DNA from 2 places in the Arthrobacter sp. MW3 TE3886 genome. Region 1 is predicted to be linked to the other one. Evidence: predicted binding sites of a transcription regulator. Region 1 holds the regulator's gene; the other holds the start of a gene.
What was found. The regulator LexA, encoded in region 1, represses DNA repair genes until DNA is damaged. The targets are predictions, from matches to a motif close to TCGAACANNTGTTCGA.

Region 1 (3,404 bases):
GCCACGCAGATTGGTTCGGAGGGGCAGTCGGTTGAGGCGCTCAAGCTGGTCAGTCACGTGACCAGTTTAAGTGGTAGCGGGACGGGCGCTGAAACTGTGACGCCTGCGACGGCATCTGGGGGAGGTTACTTGGCCGGGACGAACAGCTGCTGGCCCGGCATGACACCCGCGGCGTCCAGATTGTTCAGCTGCACGATGTCCGCCACGACGTCTCGGGGATCGCGCTCCGGAGCCACCGACCCCGCAATGGCCCAGAGGGACTCCCCCGGTTGCACTGTGACGGAAACGGTCGGCGTCACCGAGAGCTGGTCCGCGGAATCTGCCGCCTTGGCGGGAGCGTTGAGGAATCCGCTCAAGGACAGGATGAACGCCGCCAGCAGGATCAGGGGGACACCGAAAAAGACGAAGCGTCCGCGCCGGGTGAGCCGCAGCGGCGGCTGCTTCGGCCGGCCGGCGGAAACCGCGCCCGTGGCCCCTTGGGGCGCCTGCGACGTCGCGGACGTGCGGCGCCTGGCATTGAGCGGGTAGACGTTGCCGTAACGGGAACTGCCCGGCCCCATGCCGCCCTGGCTGATGTCGCCGTGTTCGATGCCACTGTGTCCGATGCTGCCGTATCCGATGCTGCGGCGATCCGCCGCGCCGCCCGGAACAACACCTCGGCGGCCGGTCGCGATGCCCTGAATGCTAGTGCCGTGAAACGCGCTTGAAACTGACATGAACTGAGCCCTCCTGGACCATAGTTGCCGCCCGGCGTACTCATGTACTCTCCGCCAACCGGCCGAACCTTCGAACATAGAACCGAACATCGCTTGCGAACCCAGATCAGCGAAATCGAACACATATTCGAATCTTGCTTGTTCTGTTTTAGCACTTACTAACGAACGATGTCGAGACTCGCTAGAACAAATGTTTGAAAAAGGTCTGCGGCTGGCCTATTTTTGAGGGACAGGACAACCACTTTGAACTCCCTGAGGGAATTCATTCGTAGTTGATCAGCAGGGTCTGACATTTCAGGCCGGAAGTTCCCGGTGACAGTAGCCACGGCAGCCGGGCGGAACGGAAAGGCATTGGCGAACATGGCAGCACAAGCCACCGGCGGCAGGGCCACCCCACGGAGCCCGCAGCCCGCCCGGGCCCCCAAGAGCCTCACCGTCCGGCAAAAGAAAATCCTGGAGACCATCCAGCGGTCCGTCACGGACAAGGGCTACCCGCCGTCGATGCGCGAGATCGGCGACACCGTCGGTCTCGCCAGCCTCTCGAGCGTGACCCACCAGCTCTCCCAGCTTGAGAAGCTTGGCTACCTGCGGCGTGATCCGAAGCGGCCCCGAGCCATGGAAGTGCTCATGCCGCTGACCCTGGACGAGGGAACCACGCCGATATCGGGGATCGAGAAATCCAGTCCCTTGCGGGCCGTGGGCGGCCTGTCGGTAACCGAGCTCGCCAGCGCCACTGACACGGCAATGGTGCCGTTCGTCGGACGCATCGCCGCCGGCGGCCCGATCCTCGCGGACCAGGTGGTGGAGGACGTCATGCCGCTGCCCCGCCAGCTCGTGGGTCATGGCGAACTCTTCATGCTCAAGGTCGCTGGCGATTCAATGATTGACGCCGCCATCTGCGACGGCGACTGGGTGGTTGTCCGCCGCCAGGGTGATGCCCTGAACGGCGACATCGTGGCCGCCCTGCTGGACGACGAAGCCACGGTCAAGACATTCCGCCAGCGGGACGGCCACACCTGGCTGCTGCCGCAAAACACCCAGTACGAGCCCATCCTCGGCGACCACGCCGTCATCATGGGCAAAGTCGTCTCGGTACTGCGCTCCCTCTAAACCGCGCTCCCTCTAAACCGCGCTCCCTCTAAACCGCGTTCCCTCTAAGCTGCGCTCCCCTTAGCCATCCCGGGCCAGGCCGCCAGTGGCGGCCACCCCGCGCGGAATTCCGCGCAGGGTGGCGCCTGGCTTGGGACCTAGTCTTTCGCGGGGTCCTTCGCCAGGCGCTTCAGGGCCGCCATGGCTATCGATGAATCGGTGGTGGGCCAGAACGGCGGCAGCGCGGCGCGCAGGAAGCCGCCGTAGCGCTCCGTGGAGAGCCGCGAATCCAGCACTGCCACCACGCCCTTATCCGAGGTCGAACGGATCAGCCGTCCGGCGCCCTGCGCGAGGCGGATGGCGGCATGCGTGGCCGAGACGGCCATGAAGCCATTGCCGCCGGCCTGGGCCACGGCCCGCGAACGTGCCGTCATCAGCGGGTCGTCCGGCCGCGGGAAGGGAATCCGGTCGATGACCACCAGCCGGCAGGACACGCCAGGGACGTCGACGCCCTGCCAGAGCGACATGGTGCCGAACAAACACGTGTCGGGCTCGTCGGCGAACTGCCGCACGAGCGCCGTCATGGTCGACTCCCCCTGGCACAGGATGCTGAGGCCCAGCCGGGGCCGCATGGCCTCGGCTGCTTCCTCGGCCGCACGCCGCGAGGAGAACAGGCACAGCGCACCGCCGCCGGAAGCGCGGATCAGCTTCTCGAGTTCGTCCAAAGCCTCGGGGGACGTTCCGCGGCCGGGTTTGGGCAGGTGCCTGGCGACGTAGAGGATGCCCTGCTTCGGGTAGTCGAACGGGGATCCGACGTCGACGCCGGTCCAGCTCGGGGCGCCGTTGCCAACCAGGCCCAGGCCTCCGGCGGCGGGTTCGAAGGCGGCGCCGATGGCCAGTGTGGCCGAGGTCAGGATGACGGTGTGGTCCGCGAACAGGCCTTCGCGCAACCGTCCTGCGACGCTCAGCGGGGCAACATTGATCAAGGCCGGCGCGCTCTCGTCCGGCTGGGAGTAGCCCTGTGCCGGGTCGAAGCTGCTGTTGCGGGAGAACCACACGACTTCGCGGTTTTCGCGCGCGGCCAGGAGGCGTTCACAGAGTTCCAGGATGACCATGAGCCGTGAACGGGCCAGCTGGCGTCCGCCGTCGGCCGTCGCGGAGCTGTCCCCCTTGGAATCGGACAGGGCGGCGCGGCACGCGTCGCGCAGCTGATCGATGCAGTCCAACTGCTCGCTGTTCAGGCCATTGGGCATCAGCCCGCTGGGGACGCCGTCGATGGCCAGCTCCAGGTGGGCGGCGGCATTGTTCAGCGCATCCACGGTGATGCCCGTGTGCTTCCGGGCCCCGGACGCGGCGGCGTGCACCATCGCCACGGAGAGCTGGCCCGAAACCGCGCCCGTGACGCGGTCCTGGAGTTCGTGCGCCTCATCCACCACCACGACGTCGTACTCGGGCAGCACCGCCAGGCCTTCGAAGGCGCTGACGGCGAGCATGGCGTGGTTGGTGACCACGACGTCGGCGTCGGCGGCGTTCTGACGCGCCAGCTCGCTGAAGCATTCGGCCGCGAGCGGGCATTTCTGCGCGCCGAGGCACTCCATG
Region 2 (3,404 bases), 1.2 Mb from region 1:
GGATGATCCTGCTGGCGGACGAGATCGCGGACCCGGCGAAGGACCTGGCCGGAAACCCGCAGCAGACGTTCGGCGGACTCGACATCACCGTGCGCCGCAACGCCTTCGGCCGGCAGCGTGAGTCCTTCGAGACGGACCTGGACTTCAGGGGGCTCGGGTTCAGCGCCGCCGGCGGGGCAGTGGCCCCGGTCCACGCCGTCTTCATCCGCGGGCCCTGGGTGGAGCGCGTCGGCGACGGCGTCGAAGTCCTCGCCCAGGTGGAACCGTCCAAAGCCGGCCACCCCGAATCCCTGGACGGGACGGCTAGAATTGTTGCAGTGCGTTCCGGCAAGCTGCTGGCCACCTCCTTCCACCCGGAAGTGACGGGGGAAAAGCGCGTGCATGAACTGTTTATTCGAATGATCAGAGGAGAAGCGTAAAGCATGTCAGGCCACTCCAAATGGGCGACGACCAAGCACAAGAAGGCCATCCTTGATAGCCGCCGGGCCAAGTCGTTCGCCAAGCTGATCAAGAACATCGAAGTCGCGGCGCGCATGGGCGGCCCTGACCTCTCCGGCAACCCCAGCCTGGAACTGGCCGTCACCAAGGCCAAGAAGACATCGGTGCCCGCTGACAATATCGACCGCGCCATCAAGCGCGGCGCCGGGCTCACCGGCGAGGTCGTCGACTACACCGAAATCATGTACGAGTGCCGCGGCCCGCAGGGTTCCGCGCTGCTGATCGAGTGCCTCACGGACAACAAGAACCGTGCCGCCTCCGAGGTCCGGCTCGCCATCTCCCGCAACGGCGGCACGATCGCCGATCCCGGCTCCGTCAGCTACCTCTTCTCCCGCAAGGGCGTCGTTTCGCTGCCGAAGAACGGCCTCAGCGAGGACGACGTCCTGATGGCAGTCCTCGACGCCGGGGCAGAGGAAGTCAAGGACAACGGCGACAGCTTCGAGATCCACTCCGAGCCGACCGACCTGCAGGCCATCCGCGATGCCCTCAAGGAAGCCGGCATCGAGTACGACACTGACGAGGCCGAGTTTGTGCCGTCCATGCAGGTGCCGCTGGACCTCGACGCCGCCAAGAAGTTCATGAAGCTCGTGGACGCCCTGGAAGAACTCGACGACGTCCAGAACGTCTACAGCAACGCCGACCTCAGCGACGAAGTGCAGGCCGCACTGGAAGCTGAGTGACGCGCTCACCTCGCCGAGACGTTGAGGCCCGGTCTTGACGGCCCAATCGTGACGTTGCGCGTGTTGGGGGTTGACCCGGGCCTCACCCGTTGCGGGATCGGCGTCGTCGACGTCGAGCGGAACCGGCGGGCCACCATGGTGGCCTTCGGCGTCGTGGGAACTTCCCCCGAGGAGAGCCTGGACCAGCGGCTGCTGGTCATCGCCACATCCATCGATGAGTGGCTGGACAAGTACGAGCCGCACGTCCTCGCCGTGGAACGGGTCTTTTCCCAACTCAACGTCAGCACGGTCATGGGGGTGGCGCAGGCCTCCGGCGTGGTCATTGCGGCCGCCGCGCGCCGTGGCATCCCGGTGGCGCTGCACACCCCGTCGGAGGTCAAGGCCGCCGTGACCGGAAGCGGGACCTCGAACAAGGACGCCGTCACCAAGCTGGTGACCAAGATCCTCCGGCTGGACGCGCCCCCGCGCCCGGCCGACGCCGCCGACGCCCTCGCGTTGGCCATCACCCATGCCTGGCGGGCCGGCAGCGGCGCCGCCGTCTCGACTACGGGGCCGGGCAGCCAGTCCCTCACTCCGGCGCAGCGGGCGTGGGCGGACGCGGAGGCAAAAGCGCGCCGTGCGCGCTGAATGTCCGGCTGTGGCGCCGCGGAGCTTGGTAGGGTATTCGTAGATATGTTCGGATAGCCGGCATGCCCGGCCGTACTTTCTTTAATCCCCGTTACAGACGCCAGTTAGACCAGGAGCCCGGCCTTGATCAGTTTTCTTCGCGGAACCGTTGCGCATGTTGGCCTGTCCTCCGCCGTGATCGACCTCAACGGGGCCGGCATGAGCGTCAACGCCACACCGCAGACCCTCAGCGGCCTCCGCGTGGGTGAGGAGGGAAAGCTGTTCACGTCCCTGATCGTGCGGGAGGACTCGCTGACCCTGTACGGCTTCGCGAGCGATGACGAGCGCGAGGTGTTTGACGTGCTGCTCAGCGTCAGCGGCGTCGGTCCCCGCCTCGCCCTGGCCGTGCTGGCCGTCCACGAGCCGGAAGCCATCCGGGTGGCCGCACACTCCGGCGACGGCAAGGCCTTCACGAAGGTCCCCGGCATCGGACCGAAGGTGGCCGGCCGGATCGTGCTCGAACTCGCCGGCAAGCTTGTGCCGCACGGCACTGCCGGCGCGCCTGTCGCGGCCGTGTCCGCGGAATCAGTCTGGAAGCCCCAGGTGGTGGCCGCGATGACCAGCCTGGGCTGGTCCGAAAAGGATGCCACGGCCAGCATCGACAAGTCCCTGGCCGATTCCCCGGACCTTGCCGCCAACGGCAATGTGGCGGAGATTCTCCGCGCGACGCTGCGCTGGCTGGGCCAGGACGGCGCCCGCGCCGGAAACCGGGTAGGCGCGCGTGGCTGAGCCGTCGATCGTCGCCGGGGGAGAGGAGCCGGAGGAGCGGGTCATCGAAGCCGCCCTGCGGCCCAAGAACCTGCACGACTTCGTGGGCCAGCACCGGGTCCGCAAGCAGCTCTCCCTCGTCCTGGAGGCCTCGCGCATGCGTGGCCGCAGCGCGGACCACGTGCTGCTCTCCGGCCCTCCCGGCCTGGGCAAGACCACCCTGTCCATGATCATCGCGGCCGAAATGAACGTCCCGCTGCGGATCAGCAGCGGCCCGGCCATCCAGCACGCGGGTGACCTCGCGGCCATCCTTTCCTCGCTCTCCGAGGGCGAGGTCCTGTTCCTGGATGAAATCCACCGCATGTCCCGGCCGGCCGAGGAAATGCTGTATATGGCGATGGAGGATTTCCGCGTCGATATCGTCGTCGGCAAGGGCGCCGGCGCCACGGCCATTCCGCTGGAGCTGCCGCCCTTCACCCTCGTCGGCGCCACTACGCGGGCGGGCCTCCTTCCCGGGCCGCTGCGGGACCGCTTCGGTTTCACCGGCCACCTTGAGTTTTACTCCGTCGAGGAGCTGGAACTGGTCCTGCGCCGTTCCGCCGGCCTGCTGGACCTGAAGGTCAATTCCGCCGGATTCAGCGAGATCGCCGGCCGGTCCCGGGGCACGCCGCGCATCGCCAACCGGCTCCTGCGCCGCGTCCGGGACTGGGCGCTCGTGCACGGCATTGAGCAAATCGATGCGCGGGCGGCGTCTGCGGCCCTGGACATGTATGAGGTGGACAAGCGCGGCCTGGACCGGCTGGACCGTGCCGTTCTCGAGGCCCTCATTACCAAGTTCGGCGGCGGGCCGGT

Region 2: a site for LexA is predicted at 1,843-1,858, ahead of ruvA (Holliday junction branch migration protein RuvA). Genes of this name have one in related genera too.

Annotation. Positions count from the first base shown of each region.
Region 1 covers NZ_JBGCAN010000001.1:1,770,321-1,773,724, reverse strand. The annotation lists gene ABH915_RS08060 (histidinol-phosphate transaminase) at 1-57, opposite strand, end outside; gene ABH915_RS08055 (LysM peptidoglycan-binding domain-containing protein) at 126-716, opposite strand; gene lexA (transcriptional repressor LexA) at 1,077-1,826, shown strand; gene ABH915_RS08045 (ATP-dependent DNA helicase) at 1,964-3,404, opposite strand, start outside.
Region 2 covers NZ_JBGCAN010000001.1:2,929,322-2,932,725, reverse strand. The annotation lists gene pdxT (pyridoxal 5'-phosphate synthase glutaminase subunit PdxT) at 1-419, shown strand, start outside; gene ABH915_RS13310 (YebC/PmpR family DNA-binding transcriptional regulator) at 423-1,178, shown strand; gene ruvC (crossover junction endodeoxyribonuclease RuvC) at 1,227-1,805, shown strand; gene ruvA (Holliday junction branch migration protein RuvA) at 1,929-2,573, shown strand; gene ruvB (Holliday junction branch migration DNA helicase RuvB) at 2,566-3,404, shown strand, end outside.